Regions from separate parts of the Pseudarthrobacter sp. 05T312 genome, predicted to be linked through region 1. Evidence: riboswitches for the same ligand, from Rfam matches in the RefSeq annotation. Region 1 holds a riboswitch; the other holds the start of a gene.
What was found. A riboswitch is a leader RNA that binds a small molecule or an ion and turns the genes downstream of it on or off. The one in region 1 is predicted to bind cyclic di-AMP.

Region 1 (10,461 bases):
GCTGGTCACGCACCTGTTTGAGTCCAGGCTGCCCGGATACGCGGGGTGGCAGTGGTACGCGGTGCTGACGCGCAACTCCCGCTCGAAAGTAGTCACGGTCAATGAGCTGGGCCTCCTGCCGTCGGAAGATTCGATCCTGGCCCCGGAGTGGGTGCCCTGGGCCGAGCGTGTCCGCCCCGAGGACCAGCAGCAGGAGTCCGAAGCAGACAGCCAGGAAACGGCTGCCCCGGAATCCGCAAGCCAGGAAACAGCGGCGGAGGATCCAACAGACGAGGCCGGCACCCAGGCGGAAGCCTGACCGCACCCGTCGCCGGGAAGCCGGCCACCCCGGCCGGGGACAAACGAAAACGGCGCCGTCCGGGATGAACCCGGGCGGCGCCGTCGTATGTTGTCCTGACTGTTCTCCGCGCCTACTTCCGCAGCTCGCCCACCACGTAGTCGATGCTGGACAGCAGGGCTGAGACATCGCTGGGCTCGATGGCCACGAAGGTGGCAATGCGCAGCTGGTTGCGGCCCAGCTTCCGGTAGGGCTCAGTGTCCACGATGCCGTTGGCGCGCAGGACCTTGGCTACAGCCGCCGCATCAACCGACTCGTCGAAGTCGATGGTGGCAATGACGTTGGAGCGTTCCTCCGCCTTGGCCACAAACGGGGTGGCGAACTCGGAGGCATCCGCCCAGCTGTAGATGCGTCCGGCGGAGTCGGCGGTGCGTGCGGTCGCGAAATCCAGGCCGCCGTTGGCGTTCAGCCACTGGACCTGGGCGTCCAGGGTGACCAGCGTGGACAGCGACGGCGTGTTGTACGTCTGGTTCAGGCGGGAGTTGTCGATCGCGGTCTGGAGATCCAGGAAGTCCGGGATCCAACGGTTGGCGGCCTTGATCCGTGCGGCACGCTCGATCGCGGCGGGGGAGAACAGGCCCAGCCAGAGGCCGCCGTCGGAGGCGAAGTTCTTCTGCGGGGCGAAGTAGTAGACGTCGCTTTGGGCAACGTCCACGTCCAGGCCGCCGGCCGCGGAGGTGGCGTCCACCAGGACCAGCGATCCCTCGTCGGCTCCGGAAACGCGCGTGACGGGGGCAGCCACACCGGTGGAGGTCTCGTTCTGGGGCCAGGCATAAACATCAACGCCGGCCTCGGCCTGGGCCGCCGGCCGCGTGCCCGGCTCGGACTTGATGATCGAGGACGCCTCCAGGAAGGGCGCCTTGTTGGTAGCGGCGGCGAACTTGGATCCGAACTCGCCGAAGGACAGGTGCTGGGCCTTCTTCTCCACGAGGCCGAAGCTGGCGACGTCCCAGAAAGCGGTGGAGCCGCCCACTCCGAGGACCACTTCATAGCCCTCCGGGGCGCGGAAGAACTGGCTCAGCCCTTCGCGGACAGATCCCACCAGGTTTTTGACCGGCGCCTGCCGGTGCGAGGTGCCGAGGATGGTCTTGGACGCTGCTGCCAGCGCATCGATCTGTTCCTGGCGGACCTTGGACGGGCCGGCGCCGAACCGCCCATCCTTCGGCAGGAGGTCGGCGGGGATCGTGATGCTGGTGTCGCTCACAGGTGCTCCAATTCGGCGGGGACGAAAGTTTGGTCCGGACGGGCGGGTCATGGCTCGGCCGGCAGCAGGCGATGGCTGCGCAGCGGGCCTTCACCATTCTGCCTGAATGGCAGGGGCGGCGGGAGCCGGCGGGCCCAAAGTCCAGACATTGAGACGGGCCGCCCGTGCGGTACCGCAGGAAGCGCGGCTATTCGGACAAACTCAAAATAGGCTAAGCTGGCCCCCGAACTACCTCGCGGGAAGAGGCGATACGGTGGGACAACGCAAGGTACTGCGCTCGAGGAGCTGAGCTGGATGACGGATCTGATCGACACTACGGAGATGTACCTCAGGACCATCCTGGAGCTTGAGGAAGAAAACATCGTCGCCCTCCGGGCCCGTATTGCCGAGCGCCTGCGCCACTCCGGTCCTACCGTGTCCCAGACCATCGGCAGGATGGAGCGCGACGGGCTCGTGGTCGTCTCCGGTGACCGGCACCTGGAACTTACGGACACCGGCCGCAAGCGGGCCACCGAGGTCATGCGCAAGCACCGGCTGGCCGAACGCCTGCTGGCCGACGTCATCGGCCTGGACTGGGCCTACGTGCATGACGAAGCCTGCCGCTGGGAACATGTCATGAGCGAGCGGGTTGAGCGGCGCATTTACGAGATGCTGGACCACCCCACCGAATCGCCCTACGGCAACCCCATCCCCGGGCTCGCCGCTTTGGGTGGACAGCCTGCCCGCGGTGGCGCCGACGGGGCCATCAGCCTGGTCGAGGCCATGAAGGGCTATGCTCCGGCCTCTGTTGTCACCATCAGCCGGCTCGCTGAACCAATCCAGGTGGAACCGGAACTGCTGGCGCAACTTGACGAAGGCGGAATCCGGCCCGGTGCCGCCGTGGCGCTGGAACGCGTGGGTGATTACATCTCCGTGCGGGTCTCTGGCATCGAGGGCGCACTGGAGCTGCCGCCCGAGGTCGCCGCCCACGTTTTCGTTGCCGTGGCCCAGGCCTGACGCCCGGCCTTGTACCCCGACGAGGCACTTCCAAGCAAAGATAACGGAATTGTTACCTAGGGTCTTAAGGCCCTATAGTGGAACCATTCGTTGATACTTAAGCGTTACCCGATCCGGAGCCGAGCTCTGCCAGCGGATCGGGTGCACGAGTTGTTACTGGCAGAGGCGGGGGAACCACAAGCGGCAGCGGGGGACTGCCTTGGGGTGAAGTCCGTCAGCAGCAAGCCTCTCCAGTGAAGGATTCTTCCGGGAATACCCCTGTGCAGAAGCTTGCCGTGACGGGCCGGGTCCTTGATCTCTCTGACCCGAATCCGACAGCTAACTCCGCAGGCTTTTCCAGAGAGGAACCCTTCTTGACCACGCAGACCTCCAGGGGGCGCCGCCGCGCAGCCAGCCCCCCTTCGGCACCCCGGGTTGTCGAAGACGCAGCAGCGGAGCGCCCCCGCGATCTGCATCGCGACGCGCGCCGCCGCCGGGGGCCCCTGCGGCAGGTAACGGAATTCGCCGCCGCAAGCGGGATCGGCCAGAAGGCCGGAATCGCCCTGGCCGCCACCGGCCTGGTGCTGACGGTCACAGTGCCCGCCACCAGCCCGGTCATGGCCACTGATGCGTCCGGCAACGCGCCCCTGGCGGCATCCTCCGTCAGTCCGCAGCCGCAGATTTCCGCCGATATTGGCGCCCAGATCGACTTCAGCCGCTCGGCCGTGGTGACCCAGGCTGACCCCGACGGGAAGCTCAAGCAGCTCCTGAGCGCCCAGTCAGCGGGCTCGGTCACCCGGGCCGCGTCGGCCGGCACCCTGGCTGCACCACTTGCCACCCTCACCACCGCCTCACCGTTCGGATACCGGGTGAGCCCGATTACCGGCGGCTCCGGCGACTTCCACCGAGGCCAGGACTTCGTGGCGCAATGCGGGACGTCCGTCCTGGCCGCTGCGACCGGCACCGTTACCTTCGCGGGCTGGCACCAGTTCGGCGGCGGAAACCGGGTGGTCATCGACCATGGCAACGGGCTGGAAACCACGTACAACCACCTGTCGTCCTTCAACGTCAAGGTGGGCCAGACGGTCTCCCGTGGAGAAGTCGTGGCACTCAGCGGCACTACGGGTGCCTCCACCGGCTGCCACCTGCACTTCGAGGTGCAGGTCAACGGCGAAGTGGTCGATCCCATGGGCTGGCTGTAACCGAATGATTGCTCACTCTCAGATCGCAGTGACCTGCCGTGACCTGAATGTGACATTGAAACAAAACTGCTGTACCGTCTAACTCGCGTCAACTTTTCCGAAGTTGACGCTCTTGAGTGGATTGCCTAACTCTGCCACCGCTCAAGGTCCGTTCGCATTTCATCGTCTGGCAGGGGCGGGGGAACCAATTTTGGCCTTCTCTCCAGAAGGCCTTGGGGTTAAGTCACGAGCTTCCCAGGAAGCAGTGTGGCCGGGTGACTCCCATCCGAATCCGACAGCTCACCTCGCAGGCATTGGGAGAGGCTACCTTCGTGTCTTCACGCCATCATTCTGCGCGCCACCGTGCGCAAACGGTTCGCACCAGCCCCTTGGACGCCGTGTCCAGGGCCGTGAGTGCAAATGCCGGGACCGTAGGCCGCCAGGCTGCCGTAGTGGCAGCCGCATCGGGCCTCATCCTGAGCATGGGCCTGCCGGCAAACGCAGCTGACACCACCGCCGGTGTCTCTGCATCCACCGAATCCGGCTCGGCACAGACTGCACTGGCCGTCACCGCTGCCCCCACGGCGACGGTTTCCTTCGAGCGCCCGGTCGTCAAGACCACCGCCGCTCCGAAGGTCGAAGCGGTGCGTCCCCAGTCCACCGCACCAGCCGAGCGCGCCGCCACCGCGACCGCAGGCCAGGACGCCGCTCCCGCCGCCAAGGCCGCCGAGACTGTGTCCGCCGCAACCTCCGGCATTGCAGCCATCGCCTACACCGGCATCGGCCACGCCTACGTGTGGGGCGGCACCAGCCCGGTCACCGGCTGGGACTGCTCCGGGTTCGTCCAGTGGGTCTACGCGCAGGCCGGGATCAGCATCCCCCGCACCAACGCGTGGAGCATCATGACCCCCACCTCCACCCCGCAGCCGGGCGACCTCGTTGTCCAGAATGGTGGCGCGCACGTAGGCATCTACGTCGGCAACGGCATGATGATCAGCGCGCTTAACCCCTCCCAGGGCACGCTGCTGCACTCGCCCGCAGCCACCGGTACCTCTTCGTACTACCACCTCAACAAGTAGTTCTTGGGCTTAGCGCTCCAAGGGCTATTTCTTTGCCCACAGCTTTTCCGCTAGAAACCAGATCCCCGTTCGGGATGCGCCGGCGTACCCCCAAGATGCCGGCGCGTCCAGCCCCCTTTGCCTGCCTACACGCGGTCCGAAGGAAAAACGAAAGAGAGAACTCATGACGACTCGTGCTACCGCACGGCACCGCGCCGAGGTCACCAAAACCAACTCGATCGCCATCATTGCCAAAGCTGTCAGCGACAACGCCGGTGGCATGGGCCGCCAGGCTGCTGTTATCGCTGCGGCTTCCGGCCTGGTCCTGACCAGCGGCCTCGCAGCCAACGCTGCCGACGCCAACGTCAAGCGCGATTCCGCTCCGGCGTCCCAGCTGGAAGTCGAATCCGCCGTCGACGCCCCGATTTCCGCAGCTTCCACCATTGCCATCAGCTACGAGAAGCCTGCCGTCACCACCACGCCGGCTCCCGTCGCAGAGCCTGAGCCCCAGGTCCAGGTGCAGGAAGCTGCTCCCGCTCCGGTGGCGCAGCCTGTTGCTGCTCCCAAGGCCACGGCCAAGGTTGTTACGGCCTCTGCTCCCACCGCTCCCGCCCCCCAGGTTTCCGCAAGCGGGAAGGGTGCAGCCATCCTCTCCGCCGCTTACGCCCAGCTCGGCGTGCACCAGGACTGCACCATGCTGGTGACCAACGCACTGGCCGCCGTCGGCATCCACTTCCACGACTGGCCGGCAGGCTACCTGTCGCTGGGTGACACCGTGCCCATGTCGCAGGCCCAGCCCGGCGACCTGCTGTACTACGCCGACGGTGGCGGCGGCATGGCCCACATCGCCGTTTACGCCGGTAACGGCATGGCCGTCCACGGCGGCTTCAACGGCAACGACACCGTGGTCTTCAGCGCCAATGTTGGCTCCGGACCGGTAGCCATCCGCGTACGTTAGGCATTCCCGTGCCGGCCTGAACCAGCGCCGGCCAGTGTACTGCTTGCCAAAGGACCCCCGCCAGCAAGGCGGGGGTCCTTTGCGCTTACTGGGGTTGCCGCCGCAGTCCCCGCCTTTTCCCTGTCCCGGGGACGGAATGGGCCTCCGGGGCGGCGATTACCTGATTTTGCACTTCTTTGTTTACTCTTGTGATGTCGATCCATAGCCCGGACATGCCGAGGGCAGCCGGCCCTCGTGCCCCTGACGGGTGCGGCCGTGAAGAGGTAAGTGCATGCGCACTCTCGTTCTGAATGCTGGATATGAACCGCTGGCGGTTATCACTTTCCGCCGGGCGCTGGTGCTTGTGCTCACGGGCAAGGCAAGCGTGGTTGCCGAGGGGGACGACCCGGTGGTGGGACCCACCGACGTCCTGGGCCGCCCGTCCGTGATCCTCCTCAACCGTTACATCCGGCCCCGGTACAACCACTCAACGGCAGTCAGCCGCAGGGGCGTACTCCGGCGGGACGGCCACAAATGTGCGTACTGCGGCAAGGCCGCGCACACAATCGACCACGTTCACCCAAAGTCGCGTGGGGGTGCCGATTCCTGGGAGAACCTGGTGGCCGCCTGCCTGCGGTGCAACAACGTCAAGGGTGACCACACTCCCGCCGAGATGGGGTGGACCCTTCGGTTTGTCCCCGAGCCCCCCCACGGGACGATCTGGCAGATCAAGGAACTGGAGAAGCCGACCCCCGCATGGGATCCCTTCCTGCTGCCGGAGCGCGCTGCCTGACTGTTTCCCGGCGCCTCCCGGCATCGGAACAGGGGATGGTCGCTAGGCTGGGGGAGTGGACAAGAACAGCTTGGCCTTTGATGCCCTGATCCTTGCCGGGGGGCGATCATCCCGCCTGGGCGGCATACCCAAGCAGTCGTTGGTCTTCCGTGGCCAAACCCTCCTGGAGCGCGCCGTTGCCGCGGCGGCCGGTGCCCGGCTGACCGTGGTTGTCGGCGATGCGGGAGGCCTGCCGGCTGAAGCCGGGGAGAGCCACCCGCTGCCCCCGTCGATCCGCCCCGCCGGCCTGCTGGCATGCCGGGAGGAGCCGGCCTTTTCTGGTCCCGCGGCTGCGATTGCCGCAGGCCTGGATACCTTGGCGAGGAACGGTGGAGGAGCCCCCTACTCCCTGGTGCTGGCGTGCGACATGCCGTTGGCCTCCCAGGCGGTGGCAGTGCTGCGGGACGCACTGTTGCAGTCCGATGCCGGCGTCGGCCCGGGCGGGGTGGTGGCCTGTTCCGAAGACGGCAGGGTCCAGCCGCTGGCAGGCTTTTACAGCACGGCTGGGTTAAAAAGCTCCTGCGCCGCCCTGGCTTCACGCAACGCCCTGGTCAACGGCTCGGTCAGGGCTCTCCTTGCTAGTCTGGACGTGCAGCTTGTCACAGTCCCCGCCGGGTCCACCGCCGATGTGGACACCTGGGACGATGCTGCCGCGCTGGGTGTTGCCGCCGGGAACCAGCACGCAGGACAGTACCGGCGCACAGCCGGAGACAACGTGGGAGGCAAGTCGTGAAAAGCCAGGACGAGACGCTGGAAGAGTGGTGCCGCGCGCTCCTCCAGGCATACAAACTTGAGGACGTCCAGGTGGATGTCAACGCCGTGCTGGCCCTCGCGGGCGTCGCCGCCCACTCGGTTGTGCGGCCCGCGGCGCCGTTGACCACCTTCATCGCAGGCTTCGCCGCGGGACTGGCTGCCGCACCCGGCAGGGAGATGGATGCGGCATCGATGGACGCGGCACTGGCCGTTGCCCGTTCCCTGGCGGCCGACTACGACGCTGAAGCCGCCGGGACTCCCGGCGAATGACCGCAGAACCCCTTGACGGTCCTGGCGCGCCGCCGGGAGCAGAGGCTGAGGCGCGCGGGGGTGGAAGTGAACACACGCGTGCGGACCATCATCACGCAGCGCACACCTGGCAGGAAGCGCGCGAGGCTGCCTTCGATGCGGCAACCCCCATTCCGCCCGGCCCCGTTGGGCTGCGGATAGCCCTCGGCCGCAAGCTTGACCAGGACATCGTTGCCCTCCAGGACATGCCCCACTATGCCTCGTCAGCCATGGACGGCTGGGCAGTCAATGGAAGCGGCCCCTGGATCCCGGTGGAGGCCGGCACCCGGCTGGCGCCGCACCAGGCAAGCCCCATCGCCACCGGTGGCCTTATCCCGCCCGGTGCCAAGGCAGTGCTTCGCAGCGAGAACGCGGTCCTGGGGCAGGATGACGAGGGGCTGCCCGTGCTGATGACCGGCGGCAAGGCCCGTCCGGGGGAGCCCCGCGCGGGAGAGCACATCAGGAAAGCCGGGGAGGAAGCCCTGGAAGGGGACATCCTGGTCAAGGCCGGGGTCATGCTCAACCCCGCACACCTGGCCCTTGCTGCCCTGGCCGGCTACGACGAAGTGCCGGTCCAGGGGAAGCCCGTGGTCCGCCTGGTGCTGACCGGATCGGAGGTGGTGGAACAGGGCACGCCCGCACCCGGCCAGGTACGCGATACCTTCGGCCCGCAGCTGCCTGACGTCGTGGCCATGCTGGGCGGTATCGCCGCCGGCCAGCAGCGGATCGGCGACTCGTATACGGAATGGCTTGCGGCGCTCGAAGACGTGCTGCCGGAGGTGCCCGGCGCGCCGGACCTGCCTGCCGACGTCGTCATCACCACCGGAGGTACCGGGCGGTCGGGGACGGACCACCTTCGCCGGGCAGTGGCCGAACTCGGCGGCCGGCTCATCATCGACGGCGTGGCAATGAGGCCGGGACACCCCGCGGTCCTTGCCGAACTACCCGACGGACGTTTTGTCCTAGGACTTCCCGGCAACCCGCTCGCGGCCATGATGGCCCTCTCCACCGTGGGTGCCCCGCTGCTGGCTGCCTTGGGGCACCATCCCATGCCGCCGGTGGAGGACGTGCCGTGCGGGACGATGATCGAGCCCGACCCCGGCCGTACCCGGCTGATGCCCTTCCGGCTGCTGTATGGCATGGCATCCCCGGCGCAGCACACGGGGCCTGGCATGATGCGTGGGCTGGCAGCCGCTGACGGCGTGCTGGTGGTGCCGCCGCACGGGGTGCAGCTGGGTGAACTGGTGCCTGCCTTTGCGCTGCCTTGGGGGACGCCCATTCCGCGGCCCGGTGAGAGTGATGCCAAGACCAAGCCCCGAACGGGCGCCCGCACCGGCCAGCCCAAGGCCAAGCCGGCAGCCGGCGGGCCCGTCGACTGGAGTGCGCTCCTGGGCTGATGCATGTCAGGGCCAGTGCCCGGGAAGGCGTTGCCCGGTTCCTGGGACAGGGCGGCCTTTATTGGTGCCATGATGGAGTAATGAACAGGCAGGGTGGAATATGGGACGAGTAACCCAGCGCCGGAAGGTGCACAAGTATGTCCTGGATGGTTCCCCGAGTGCCCTGGAGTACCCGGTCCGCCACCGCGAAGATGTCCTCGCCGTGGAGGAACCGCTGGAAATCCGGCTCGGCGGCCTGTCCTACTCCGTAACCATGCGCACGCCCGGCGACGATTTCGACCTGGTGGCCGGCTTCCTGGTGTCCGAGGGCGTCATCTGGGCGCCTGAACAGCTGGTTTCGCTCCGGTTCTGCGCCGGCGAGGACGAAAATGGGGTTCAGACATTCAACGTGGTGGAGGCCCAGCTGCGGCCGGACGTCCCGCTCCCGGACACAGGCCGGCGGGTCTACACGTCCAGCTCCTGCGGCATCTGCGGAACCGATTCCATCGAGGCCGTCCAGAAGTCCTCGCACCACAGTCCCCAGGCGGACCCACTGACCGTGGATGCCAGGGTCCTGGCCTCCCTGCCGGACCTTTTGCGGGAGTCCCAGCGCGTCTTCGACGACACCGGCGGCGTGCACGCGGCGGGCCTGTTCAGGATTGACGACGACGGCGGCCCCCGGCTCCTTTGCCTGCGCGAGGACGTGGGGCGCCACAACGCCGTGGACAAAGTGGTGGGCTGGGCGCTGCGTGAAGGCCTCCTGCCGCTGGCCGGGACTGTCCTCCAGGTCTCCGGCAGGGCGTCCTTCGAACTGGTCCAGAAAGCCTCGCTTGCCGGGATCCCCGTCCTGGCCGCCGTGAGTGCTCCTTCCAGCCTTGCCGTGGAACTGGCAGAGGCCAACGGACTGACCCTGGCGGGGTTCAGCCGGGGCAGCAGTTTCAACGTCTACGCCGGGGACTCCAGGATCCTGGGACCGCAGCCAGCCGTGCCAAGGTCTTAGCGCAGGCAACGCCTGGGCCCGTCCCACACCACCAGCCCAGGGGGTTGGATGCAGTGCTGCCAGCAGGTAGATTTGTCCATCGAATGGACTCGATGATCCAGTTCCCAGCTTAAAGAGGACCTATATTGCATGACGACCGCAGGATCACGGAAGTCCGCCTGGCAAGGTTTGTGCGGGAGCGCATTGCCCCTGCCGTTTACAGCAGGACGGTCCCGCTTACCCTGAGCAGCTGGGAAGTGCCCGGTGAGCCGGTCCCTGCGCTGGACGCGATGCGGCAGGACTTCCAGCCGCAGGAGCATGGCGCCCGCTGGGGGCGGCCGTGGGGCACCACCTGGCTTCGGCTGCAGGGGGAAGTGCCCGAATCCTGGGGCGGCAGCCCTGACACCGCCGTGGAGGTGGTGGTGGACCTGGGATTCACCACCGAAGCGCCCGGGTTCCAGTGCGAGGGCATCGCCTGGCGGTCGGATGGCAGCATCATCAAGGCCATCTCACCGCGCAACCAGTACATCCCGCTCAAGCT
Region 2 (10,461 bases), on a different contig from region 1:
ACCATTTCTCCTGCCGGCCAGGCTGCCGGCATGCAAGCACCTTCTGCCGGCCCGGACCTGCAGCCGGCAGCCGGCGGGACCGCGCCCCGCTGGAAGTGCTACGCGTTCGGAAACCAACCGCGCTGGGTACGGCCTTCCGCCGCAGGGCTCCTGCTGGCCACCGCCGTCCTGTACTTGTGGAACCTGGCAGCAACCGGCTACGGCAACTCGTTTTACGCCGCAGCCATCCAGGCCGGCACCAAGGACTGGACCGCCTTCCTCTTCGGCTCGCTCGACGCCGGCAATGCCATCACCGTTGACAAACCACCCGCAGCGCTGTGGATCCCGGCGCTGGCAGGCCGGATCTTCGGCTTCTCCTCCCTGAGCATGCTGGTGCCCGAAGCGCTCATGGGCGTGGCCGCCGTCGGCTTCCTCTACCTGGCGGTCAAGAGGGTTTCCGGGCCGGCGGCAGGCCTGCTGGCAGGTGGTGCCCTGGCCCTGACGCCCGTTGCTGCGCTGATGTTCAAATTCAACAACCCGGACGCCATGCTCACCCTGTGCCTGGTGCTCGCGGCGTACTTCACCACCCGCGCCATCGAGCGCTCGGGCTGGAAGTGGCTGGTGGCGGCGGGCGCCGTGATTGGCCTGGCGTTCCTCACCAAAATGCTGCAGGGGTTCCTGGTGGTACCGGCGCTGGCGCTGGCCTACCTGTGGGCGGCGCCGGCCCCGGTGGGACGCCGGGTGGTGCACCTGCTGGGCGCACTCGGCGGCATCGTTGTGGTGGCCGGCAGCTACGTTGCCTTGTTCCAGCTGACGCCCGCCGCTGCCCGGCCTTACATGGCCGGCTCCACCACCAACAGCTTCCTGGAACTGACCTTCGGCTACAACGGGCTGGCCCGCATCACTGGTTCGGGTGAAGGGATGCCCGGCGGCGGCGCAGGAGGAGCGGCCGGCGGACCAGGGGGCTTCGGCGGAGCGAACGGCGGATTCGGCGGAGCCGCCGGCCTGCTCCGGATGTTCGGGACCAGCTTTGGCGGCGAAGTGTCGTGGCTGTTGCCCGCGGCCCTGGTCCTGCTGGTGGCCGGCCTGTGGTTCACGCGGCGTGAAGCGCGCACCTCTAGTAGCCGGGCAGCACTGATCATGTGGGGCGGCTGGCTGCTGGTCACTGCCGGAGTCTTCAGCTTCATGAGCGGCATCGTCCACCCCTACTACTCCGTGGCGCTCGCCCCGGCGATCGCCGCCCTGGTTGGCATAGGTGCCGTGGAACTTTGGCGGGGCCGCGCCTACTGGCCGGCCCGGACGGTGCTGGCCGTGACGGTCCTGGGCACGTCCCTCTGGTCCGCCGTACTCCTGGGCCGGGACGCCGCGTGGCTCCCCTGGCTGCGCATCGCCGTGATCGTCCTCGGTGTCCTGGCAGCTGCCGGGATCCTGCTCCGCCTCGACGCACTGGGGGCCGGCGGACGGTTCCGGCGTGCAGGGGCGGCCGCCGTCGTCGCCGTATCCCTGCTCGCCGGCGGCCTCGGCACAACTGCCTGGACCCTGGCCACCGCGGCTTCCGCACACTCGGGCTCCATTCCGACGTCGGGGCCCGCAGGTTCGTCGGCAGGCGGCTTTGGGAACCGGGCCGCGAGGTTCCGCGGCGATCGCACCGACCGCACCGACGCGAACGCCGGAACTGACGGGGCCGCCTCCGGCGGTAACGGGTTCGACCCGGCGAACGGCTTTGACCCCGCGAATGGAATTGGTGGTTCAGCCGGTGGCCCCGGCGGTGAAGGTACCGCCGACGCCGCCGTGACCACGCTGCTCTCCTCCACCACCACGAAATGGTCCGCCATCGTCTCGGGTGCCAGCCAGGCAGCCAGCCTGGAATTGGCAACGAACACCAACGTCATCGCGCTGGGCGGCTGGAACGGCGGGGATCCGTACCCCACGCTCGCCGAGTTCCAGGACATGGTGTCCAGGGGCGAGATCGGATACTACATCCAGGGCGGCGGCATGGGCGGAGGCGGCATGGGCGGCCGCGGCGGCAACTCCGAGGTGGCCGCCTGGGTACAGGCGAACTTCCAGGCACAGACCGTGGGCAACTCCACCGTCTACCGCCTGGCGGAGTAGCACGCCATGGCCAGCCACTACCGGACCCCGCCGTACCCACGCACCGCGGCCGGCGTTGAGCGGCCCTCCGGGGCACGCGCAGCCGAAGACCGCGCAACCGAAGCACGCGCAGCCGAAGACCGGAAGGCCGGAGCCCGGACTTCCGGGGACGGCGGAACACAGTCCGGCCGGCTTCCACGGGATCCCCTGGCCCTCCGCCGGCACCTGGAACTGGCGGCGGTACTGGCAGGAACGGCCGTGCTGTACCTCTGGAACCTCGGCGCATCAGGCTGGGCCAACGCGTTCTATTCCGCCGCGGCCCAGGCGGGATCGCAGGACTGGACCGCGTGGTTCTTCGGTTCCTCGGACGCCGCCAACTCCATCACGGTGGACAAGCCGCCGGCCTCGTTGTGGATCATGGGGCTGTCCGTCCGGATCTTCGGTTTAAGCCCGTGGAGCATCCTGGTCCCGCAAGCGCTAATGGGGGTCGGGGCCGCCTGGCTGCTCCACCTTGCGGTGCGCCGGGCAGCGGCACACGCCACCGGTGACGCCGCCCTCGCCCACAGGGCCGGGTTGCTGGGCGCTGCCGTCCTCGCCCTCACGCCGGTTGCCACGCTGATGTTCCGGTTCAACAACCCGGACGCCCTGCTGGTGCTGCTCATGACTGCCGCCGCGTACGGGGTCCTCCGTGCAATCCAGGAGGGCCGGTTGCGCTGGCTCCTGCTGGCCGGCGTGTTCCTGGGCTTAGGCTTCCTGGCCAAGCAACTGCAGGTCCTGCTGGTGGTTCCCGGGTTCGCCGTGGCCTACCTGGTCGCGGCGCCGGGCAGGCTGGGCCGGCGCCTCCTGGGGCTGGCGGCGGCGGGGGCAGCGATGGTGGTTTCCGCGGGCTGGTGGCTCGCGGCCGTGGAGCTGACGCCTGCCGGCATGCGGCCCTACATTGGCGGGTCGCAGGACAACTCCATCCTGGAACTCACCCTTGGCTACAACGGGTTGGGGCGGCTGACGGGCGACGAGACGGGCAGCGTGGGCGGCGGCAACGGGTGGGGCGTCCCCGGCCTGTTCCGGATGTTCAACAGCGAGTTCGGGGGCCAGATAGCGTGGCTGCTTCCCTCCGCCCTGATCCTTGCGGCGGGCCTGCTGTGGGTGGGCCGGCGGGCACCGCGGACGGATCCGGTGCGTGCGTCGGTGGTGGCCTGGGGCTCGTGGGTCCTGGTGACGGGCCTGGTGTTCAGCTTCATGGCCGGCATCATCCACCCCTACTACGCTGTGGCGCTCGCGCCGGGAATTGCTGGGCTTACCGGCCTGGGCGCTGTCCTCCTGTGGCAGCACAGGCAGCAGCCGGCCGCTGCAATCCTGCTCGCGGCGGCGGTGGCAGCGGCCGCCCTGACGGCGTTTTCGCTGCTGGGCACCACATCGGCCTACGGTCCGTGGCTGCGCTGGCTGGTGCTGGCAGCAGGCCTGGCCGCGGCGGCCGGAGTGGGCCTCAACCGGTTCCTGGGCCGCCGCTCCCTGCAGCGGACGACGGCGGCGCTCGCCGTTGCTGCGTCGCTCGCCGGGCCGCTGGCCTACTCCGTCTCCACGGCGTCGGCGGCGCACAGCGGGGCAATCGTCAGCGCAGGACCCACGACAGGGTTCGGTGCGGGGCCGGGCGGCGCACCCGGTGGCGCCGGGGGCAACCGGAACGGATTCGGCCCCAGTGGCACGGGGAGCACGGGCAACGCAGCCCAAGGCACACCGGGACAAGGCACACGAGGACAAGGCTTCCGGCAGCAAGGCACCCAAGGCGGCACGGGGTTTGCCGGGAACCGCAGCGGAGGCATGGGCGGGCTCCTGGGTGCACCCACGCCGTCGGCCGACCTGGTCACCGCGCTCCAGGCCGGGGCGTCAAGCTACACCTGGGCCGCGGCCGTGGTGGGTTCCAACAACGCCGCCGGTTACCAACTGGCAACCGAACTTCCGGTCATGGCGGTGGGCGGCTTCAACGGCACCGACCCCTCCCCAACGCTGGCGCAGTTCCAGGAGCTGGTGTCCCAGGGAAGGATCCATTTCTTCATCGCGGGCGGAACCATGCGTTCCTCCAGCGGCTCGGATGAGGCAACCCGGATTACTGAGTGGGTGGCAGCCAATTTCCAGGCGCAGAGCATCGGCGGCACCACGGTGTACGCCCTGTCTGGCCAGTAGCGAAGCAGTCCGGCCCGGGCCGGAAGTCCCTGCGGGCCGGACTGCCTCAGGCCATCACTCCTCCGTTCGCGCTGCCGCAAACCGACGCGCTGGATCCGTGACTTCCGTTACCTAAACGTGACTTCCGCTTAATCTTCCTGTACCGTCGATTGGGTGCGGTCCCCGTTCGGACCGCATATCCCGGGTTGACGCCAAGCTCTGCCGCTTCCCCGGATTCCGATTGAGCAACGGCAGAGGCGGGGGACCCACCGTCCCGGGCAATAACTGCCCTTGGGGTTAAGCCAGTACGTGATTTTCATTCCGTACGGCCGGATGCCCTCATCCGAACCCGACAGCTAACTCCGCAGGTGTGAGAGGCGATCAATCATGTCCAAAAACACGGCAGAATCATGCCTGCACGCTAAACACAGGGCCAAGCAGCAGGCCAAGAAGACCACCCTCGGCCAGCGCGCCGCAGTTCTTGCGGCATCGTGCGCGGTGCTGGTCGGGGTAGGCGCGGCCGGACAGGCCACCAGCAGCATGGCCCCGGCATCGTCCACCCAGTCAAACACGGCAGCAGCTGACGCCCAAATGAGCATCGAGAAGAGCGAAATCCGCTCCAACCCGGTGGAGAGCCCCGCTCCCGCAGCCATCAGCGTAGCGCCGCAGGCGGCTGAACCGGCTCCGGCAGCAGCGCCCGCCGCTCCCGCACCGGCAGCCCCTGCGCCTGCTCCCGCACCGGCGCCCGCCCCTGCCCCCGCACCCGAGCCTGCACCCGCCGTCGCGGTCAACGATCCTGCGGGCGCCCAGGCCTACGCGGCCGGCCAACTGGCCACGTTCGGCTGGGGACCGGACCAGATGCAGTGCCTGCAGACCCTGTGGACCAAGGAATCCGACTGGACCACCACGGCCACCAATCCCAGCAGCGGGGCGTACGGAATCGTCCAATCCCTCCCGGCCGAGAAGATGGCCAGCTCCGGCGCGGACTACCTCACCAACTACCGCACCCAGATCAACTGGGGCCTGGATTACATCAAGAAGAGCTACCAGTCCCCCTGCGGCGCACTGAGCTTCCACCTGGCGCACAACTGGTACTAGGCACCACTCCCCTGCCGCAACGCGACGAAGCGGCACCTTCAGCTGAGCCTTTCCAGCATTGACGGCCGCCCGACGACGCGTCCCGGCCCCCGCCGTCGTACGCCTTGGAGTGGGGCCCGGCAGGAAATACCGCCTAGACTGCGGGCCGCATCCCGAGGGATGCGGCCCACAGTGGTTTAAGGTGCAGGGCTCTGCGCCGCGCCTGCCCCGGGGTTACGCCACGGGATGTACTGGACAGACCACCTGTTGCCGTCCGGATCGGCGAAATACACGAAGTGGCCCCAGTCCTGGACGTCCACGTCGCTGACATCCACGCCGTTGTTCTTCAGGAAGTCCTGAGCTGCCGTGATGTCGCTGACCACCAGCTGCAGGTTTGCGCCGGTGCCGGGAGGTGCGTCCGTCAGCCCCTCGCCAATGCAGATGGAGCAGGCCGAACCGGGCGGCGTAAGCTGCACGAAGCGGATGTCGTCCGAGGGCCGCTCGTCGTAGTCGGCGTTGAAGCCCACCTTGTTGACGTAGAAATCCTTGGCGCGGTCAACGTCGGAGACGGGGACAAAGGCAAGTTCGAGTTTCCAGTCCATCCGCACAGGCTAGCGGCGGCGCACCGGCCCGGAAAGGCCCAGCGCAAATGGGGCCGTCGAAAAAGGCCCTTGTCCCGACAGGTCGAGTCCTGAAAGGCGGGAGGCTACCCGGCGATGCCGTAGAGGCGGTCGCCGGCGTCGCCCAGTCCGGGAACGATGTAGGACTTCTCGTTGAGCTTCTCATCGATGGAGGCCAGGACGATGTGCACGTTGGCGTCGCCGAGTTCCTCCTCCAGCTTGGCCAGGCCCTCCGGAGCCGCGAGCAGGCAGATGCAAGTGACGTCCGAAGCGCCCCGCTTTAACAGGAACTTGATGGCTTCGCGCAGCGTGCCGCCGGTGGCCAGCATGGGGTCCAGGACAAATACCTGCCGGCCGGTCAGGTCCTCGGGGAGGCGCTCGGCGTAGGTGATGATGTCCAGCGTTTCCTCATCCCGGGCCATGCCCAGGAAGCCCACCTCGGCGGTGGGGACCAGCTTGGTCATGCCCTCCAGCATACCCAGGCCTGCGCGCAGGATGGGGACCACCAGCGGGGTGGGCTTGGTGAACGCCGTACCGATGGTGGTGCTGACAGGCGTCTCGATGGTGACGGGCTCGGTGCGGACCTCCCGGGTGGCTTCGTAGGCCAGCAGCGTCACCAGCTCTTCCGTCAGCTGCCGGAAGACCGGCGACGGCGTGTTCTTGTCCCGCAGGACGGTGAGCTTGTGGGCGACCAGGGGGTGGTCAACAACGAGAGTACGCATCCCCCAAAACTATCATCCGGCGGTGTCCTTGTTGTGGCCGCCGTGGGCGTGCTCACTGCCGCCGTCGCCCCTATGGTGCACTTCCTCGGCCACCACGTCGCGGACGATTGGACGGTCGAACGACGGCGCCGCACCGGCATGCTCCCGCCTGCGGACCAAGTGGAACAACCTGTGCGCCAGAATGACCACGCCCACCCAGGTCAGGCCGAGCAGCCACCCGGCCATGACATCGGTCAGCCAGTGGTGGCCAAGGAAGACGCGGCTCAGCCCCATGGCGATGATGAAAAGCGTGCCGGCCGTGATGGCCGAGACGCGGACCACCATGGCCTGGAACTGGAGGCAGATCAGGTACACCACCAGGCTGATCACCACGGTGGTGTTCAGGGTGTGGCCACTGGGGAAAGACGGTGAATCCTCGTAAGGGGGTACCGCATCCGCGTGGTCCGGGCGCGTGCGGCCCACCAGCTTCTTACCGAACGTCGTGGCCATGATGGAGACGGCCGCTGCTCCGCCAATCAGGATGAGGGGCCGCCAGTTCCGGCTGAGGAAGGTCAGCCAGGCGGTGAGGATGCTGGCGAGGATGGGCATTCCGATTCCGCCGCCGATATTGGTGAAGCCGGTAACGAAAGCGTCGAGTCCGGGGCTGCGCAGGCTCTCTGAGAGGGCCAGGGCTGGCTTGTCCAGGTTGGCCAGGCCAGCGGAATCCACCACGTTGTCGTACACCTCGGCGCCCAGCAAGGCCAGGGATACGATGATCGCACCGCCCACGAGGAAGGTGAGGACCAGAGCCGCATACGGCTTGAACCAGAGACCTAGGCGATCCCGAAGAGTGTCCATGGTGCCTCCCGGCGTCGGTCAGTAACCTGAGTATCCTCGAAACTATCATTGAGCCATGCCGTTGCCCGATAAAGAACATCATGCCTGGATGGGCCTTGCGTTGACGGAAGCGCGCCGGGCACTCGCCACGGAGGATGTTCCCATTGGCGCCGTGGTGCTGGGGCCCGACGGCGGGGTGCTGGGTTCGGGCCGGAACCAGCGGGAGGAACTGGGCGACCCCACGGCCCACGCCGAGGTGGTGGCCATCCGGGAAGCCGCGGCCCGGCTGCAGGAACGGGCACGGCTCGGCGGCAGCAGCGGCGACGGCTGGCGGTTGTCCGATTGCACGCTGGTGGTCACGCTGGAACCCTGCGCCATGTGCGCCGGCGCGATCGTCCTGGCCCGGATCCCGCGGGTGGTGTTCGGGGCCTGGGACGAAAAAGCCGGCGCTGCCGGTTCGGTGTTCGACATCCTCCGCGAACGCCGGCTCAACCACTGGGTTGAGGTGTACCCGGGAGTGCGCGAGGAAGAGTGCGCCTTATTGTTGCGGGAGTTTTTCGCGGGACACCGTAGCAACAGCGAACAGCACTAGTCCCGAAATCGGCTAGGTCTCCAGACCCGCTGTCAGTCGCGACCCGCCAGCAGGACCAGCACCTCCCTGGCGGTACTGCTCCAGCCCGGAAGCCTCGTCCGCGCTTCCAGCGCTGTTGCGCGCCAGCTTTCGCTCTTGTCCGGGTCCTGAAGCCAGTGGCGCAGGACTTCGGCCAGCAGGCCCGGGCTCTCGTGCCCGCCTTCCGGGAGTGGCAGCACTGCCCCGGGAAGGCGGGGGCCGCCGTCGGCCGCTGATAATCCTGCCAGCCCCAGCGCCTCCACTGCCCCTGTCCCTTCCCGGACAATCACGGGGATGCCGTGGGCCAAGGACTCGGTGACCACCATTCCGAATGCCTCCGCCCGGGACAGCAAGAGGGTGAGGTCGGTCTGCGCCCATTCAGCTTCCAGCGTTTCACCGGCCAGCTCGCCGGTGAGCCGGACCCGTTCCTGCAGCCCGTTCTCCGTGATGGCAGCCCGGACTTCGCGTGCATAGTTGGGGTCTGCCTGGTCCGAGCCCACCAGGGAGGCAGTCCAGGGCAGATCCTGGATTTGGGCGAGTGCTTGCACGGCCAGCAGCTGGTCCTTGTTGGGCAGCAAGGCGGCCACCACCGCCAAGTGCGGGGGCGTGGAACCGCCGGCCTGGGCTGCGGGGTCCACTCCGGGCAGTGCAACATGCCCCTGCCCGTACCCTCTCTGCGCAAGTACAGTTGCCGCCCAGGTGCTGGTGCAGATCACCCCCGTTGCTGCCCGGAGAGCCCTGGCCTCGTCTGCAAGGGCCAGCTCGCCTGAACTTTCCGGCACCGGCATATGCACCAGAACCCATGTGTGCTGCCCTGCCCGGGCCGCGGCTTCCAGTTCAGCGGGAGCACCAACGGCCATCAGCCCGTCGACGAGCGCCACTGCAGGACGGACGTTTTCCTCGAGAAGGTCCCCGAGCCGGCGTCGCTCGGTTGTGCCGGCGAGCGGCCAATCCCCCTCCACGCTGATGACGTCCACCGACGCGCCGCGCCCCCGCAACCCAGCAACCAGGTGTGCGTTATAGACGTTGCCGCCCGAGCTGTGGCGGATATTGCCGGGGACGAGCAGGCAGATGCGGCGCATTGTCAGGCAGTGAGGTCCAGGGAATAGGAGGCCCACGCATCCGGGTTCTCGCGCAGGATGACATCGAGGCCCGCTAGTTCGCGACCGTCGTCGCTGTCCTTGATCCGGGTGGCAACTTTTTTGGCGATGTACTCGGCCAGCGCCTCCGTGGTGCTGAGCTGGCCTTCGAAGTCCGGATGCTCGTCCAGGTTTTTGTAGTTCAGGCCGGCCAGCACTTCCTCGATGATGGTTCCGGCGGCGCCGATATCCAGGACGATTGCGTCATCGTTCAGTGCGCGGCGGCGGAAGGTCACCTCGGCAACGAAGGTTGCCCCGTGGAGTCCCTGGGCAGGCCCGAAGGCTTTACGGGGGAGGCTGTGGGCGATCATGAAGTGGCGGCGGACAGTAAGGCTGAACATGGGTTACCTCAAGTTTTCGGAGTCGTGGGCGGCGGGGCTGGGTGCTTGCTTTGGGGCCGGGTATTCGACGACGTGGCACAGGGCTTCCAGGGTGCCGTCCGCCAGGCTTTGGACGACGCCGGGCAGGTCTTCGAACCGGGAGGAACCGGTCAGGAAGGCGTCAAAGACGGGGTCCTTGAGCAGCGAAACTGCCAGGTCCAGGCGGTCGGCATTGGTGCGGCGGTGGCGCCGGGCCCGTGCCACGGTACCAACCTGGCTTGCCCTGATGGACAGGCGCCGGGCGTGAAAGTCCTCCCCCAGCGGCACAGTGACTTCCCGGTTGGCGTACCAGGACATTTCGATCACGTCGCCCTCATCGCCGGCCAACTGCAGGCTGCGTTCCAGGCCCTCCTGGGAGGCCGAGCAGTGGAACACGATATCGCAGTCGGCCAGGGCGTCGTCGGGGTGTGCGAAGTCCACCCCCAGGGCGTCCGCGAGCTGCTTCCTTCCCGCGTCCAGGTCCACAAGCTGCAGCCGTTGCAGCGGGAAGGTGCGCAGGAGCGTGGCGACCATGCCGCCCACCAGCCCGGCACCGACGACGGCGATCCTGTCCCCCAGCCTTGGCCCGGCTTCCCACAGGGCATTGACCGCCGTTTCCACTGTCCCGGTGAGGACCGCGCGCCGGGAGGGAACGTCGTCGGGAATCCTGGTCAGGGATTCCACCGGGACCACGTAGAGGTCCTGGTGCGGGTTGAGGCAGAACACGCGCTGGCCCTTCCACCCCTCTGGCCCTTCCTCCACGATTCCGACCGACAAGTAACCGAATTTCACTGGCCCGGGAAACTGGCCTTCCTGGTGCGGGGCCCGCATTTCCTCCGCTACCCGCGGTGGCACCGCCCCGGCATGGACCACCATTTCGGTGCCCTT

Region 2: another riboswitch for cyclic di-AMP. It lies ahead of AC1DIP_RS18190 (aggregation-promoting factor C-terminal-like domain-containing protein); the one in region 1 lies ahead of AC1DIP_RS12815 (NlpC/P60 family protein).

What each region holds. Positions count from the first base shown of each region.
Region 1 covers NZ_JBFTLY010000008.1:130,514-140,974, reverse strand. Annotated here, with positions in the region: gene AC1DIP_RS12835 (DUF3027 domain-containing protein) at 1-298, shown strand, start outside; gene serC (phosphoserine transaminase) at 411-1,541, opposite strand; gene AC1DIP_RS12825 (iron-dependent transcriptional repressor DtxR) at 1,836-2,537, shown strand; cyclic di-AMP (ydaO/yuaA leader) riboswitch at 2,686-2,886, shown strand; gene AC1DIP_RS12820 (peptidoglycan DD-metalloendopeptidase family protein) at 2,891-3,718, shown strand; cyclic di-AMP (ydaO/yuaA leader) riboswitch at 3,847-4,025, shown strand; gene AC1DIP_RS12815 (NlpC/P60 family protein) at 4,096-4,776, shown strand; gene AC1DIP_RS12810 (NlpC/P60 family protein) at 4,940-5,713, shown strand; gene AC1DIP_RS12805 (HNH endonuclease) at 5,985-6,485, shown strand; gene mobA (molybdenum cofactor guanylyltransferase) at 6,541-7,257, shown strand; gene AC1DIP_RS12795 (DUF6457 domain-containing protein) at 7,254-7,547, shown strand; gene AC1DIP_RS12790 (molybdopterin molybdotransferase MoeA) at 7,544-8,962, shown strand; gene fdhD (formate dehydrogenase accessory sulfurtransferase FdhD) at 9,063-9,941, shown strand; gene AC1DIP_RS12780 (alpha-mannosidase) at 10,067-10,461, shown strand, end outside.
Region 2 covers NZ_JBFTLY010000018.1:80,274-90,734, forward strand. Annotated here, with positions in the region: gene AC1DIP_RS18180 (glycosyltransferase family 39 protein) at 1-2,091, shown strand, start outside; gene AC1DIP_RS18185 (ArnT family glycosyltransferase) at 2,098-4,251, shown strand; cyclic di-AMP (ydaO/yuaA leader) riboswitch at 4,449-4,612, shown strand; gene AC1DIP_RS18190 (aggregation-promoting factor C-terminal-like domain-containing protein) at 4,618-5,328, shown strand; gene AC1DIP_RS18195 (VOC family protein) at 5,505-5,909, opposite strand; gene upp (uracil phosphoribosyltransferase) at 6,014-6,649, opposite strand; gene AC1DIP_RS18205 (phosphatase PAP2 family protein) at 6,662-7,486, opposite strand; gene AC1DIP_RS18210 (deaminase) at 7,542-8,057, shown strand; gene AC1DIP_RS18215 (glycosyltransferase family 4 protein) at 8,090-9,157, opposite strand; gene AC1DIP_RS18220 (6-pyruvoyl trahydropterin synthase family protein) at 9,160-9,555, opposite strand; gene AC1DIP_RS18225 (zinc-dependent alcohol dehydrogenase) at 9,559-10,461, opposite strand, start outside.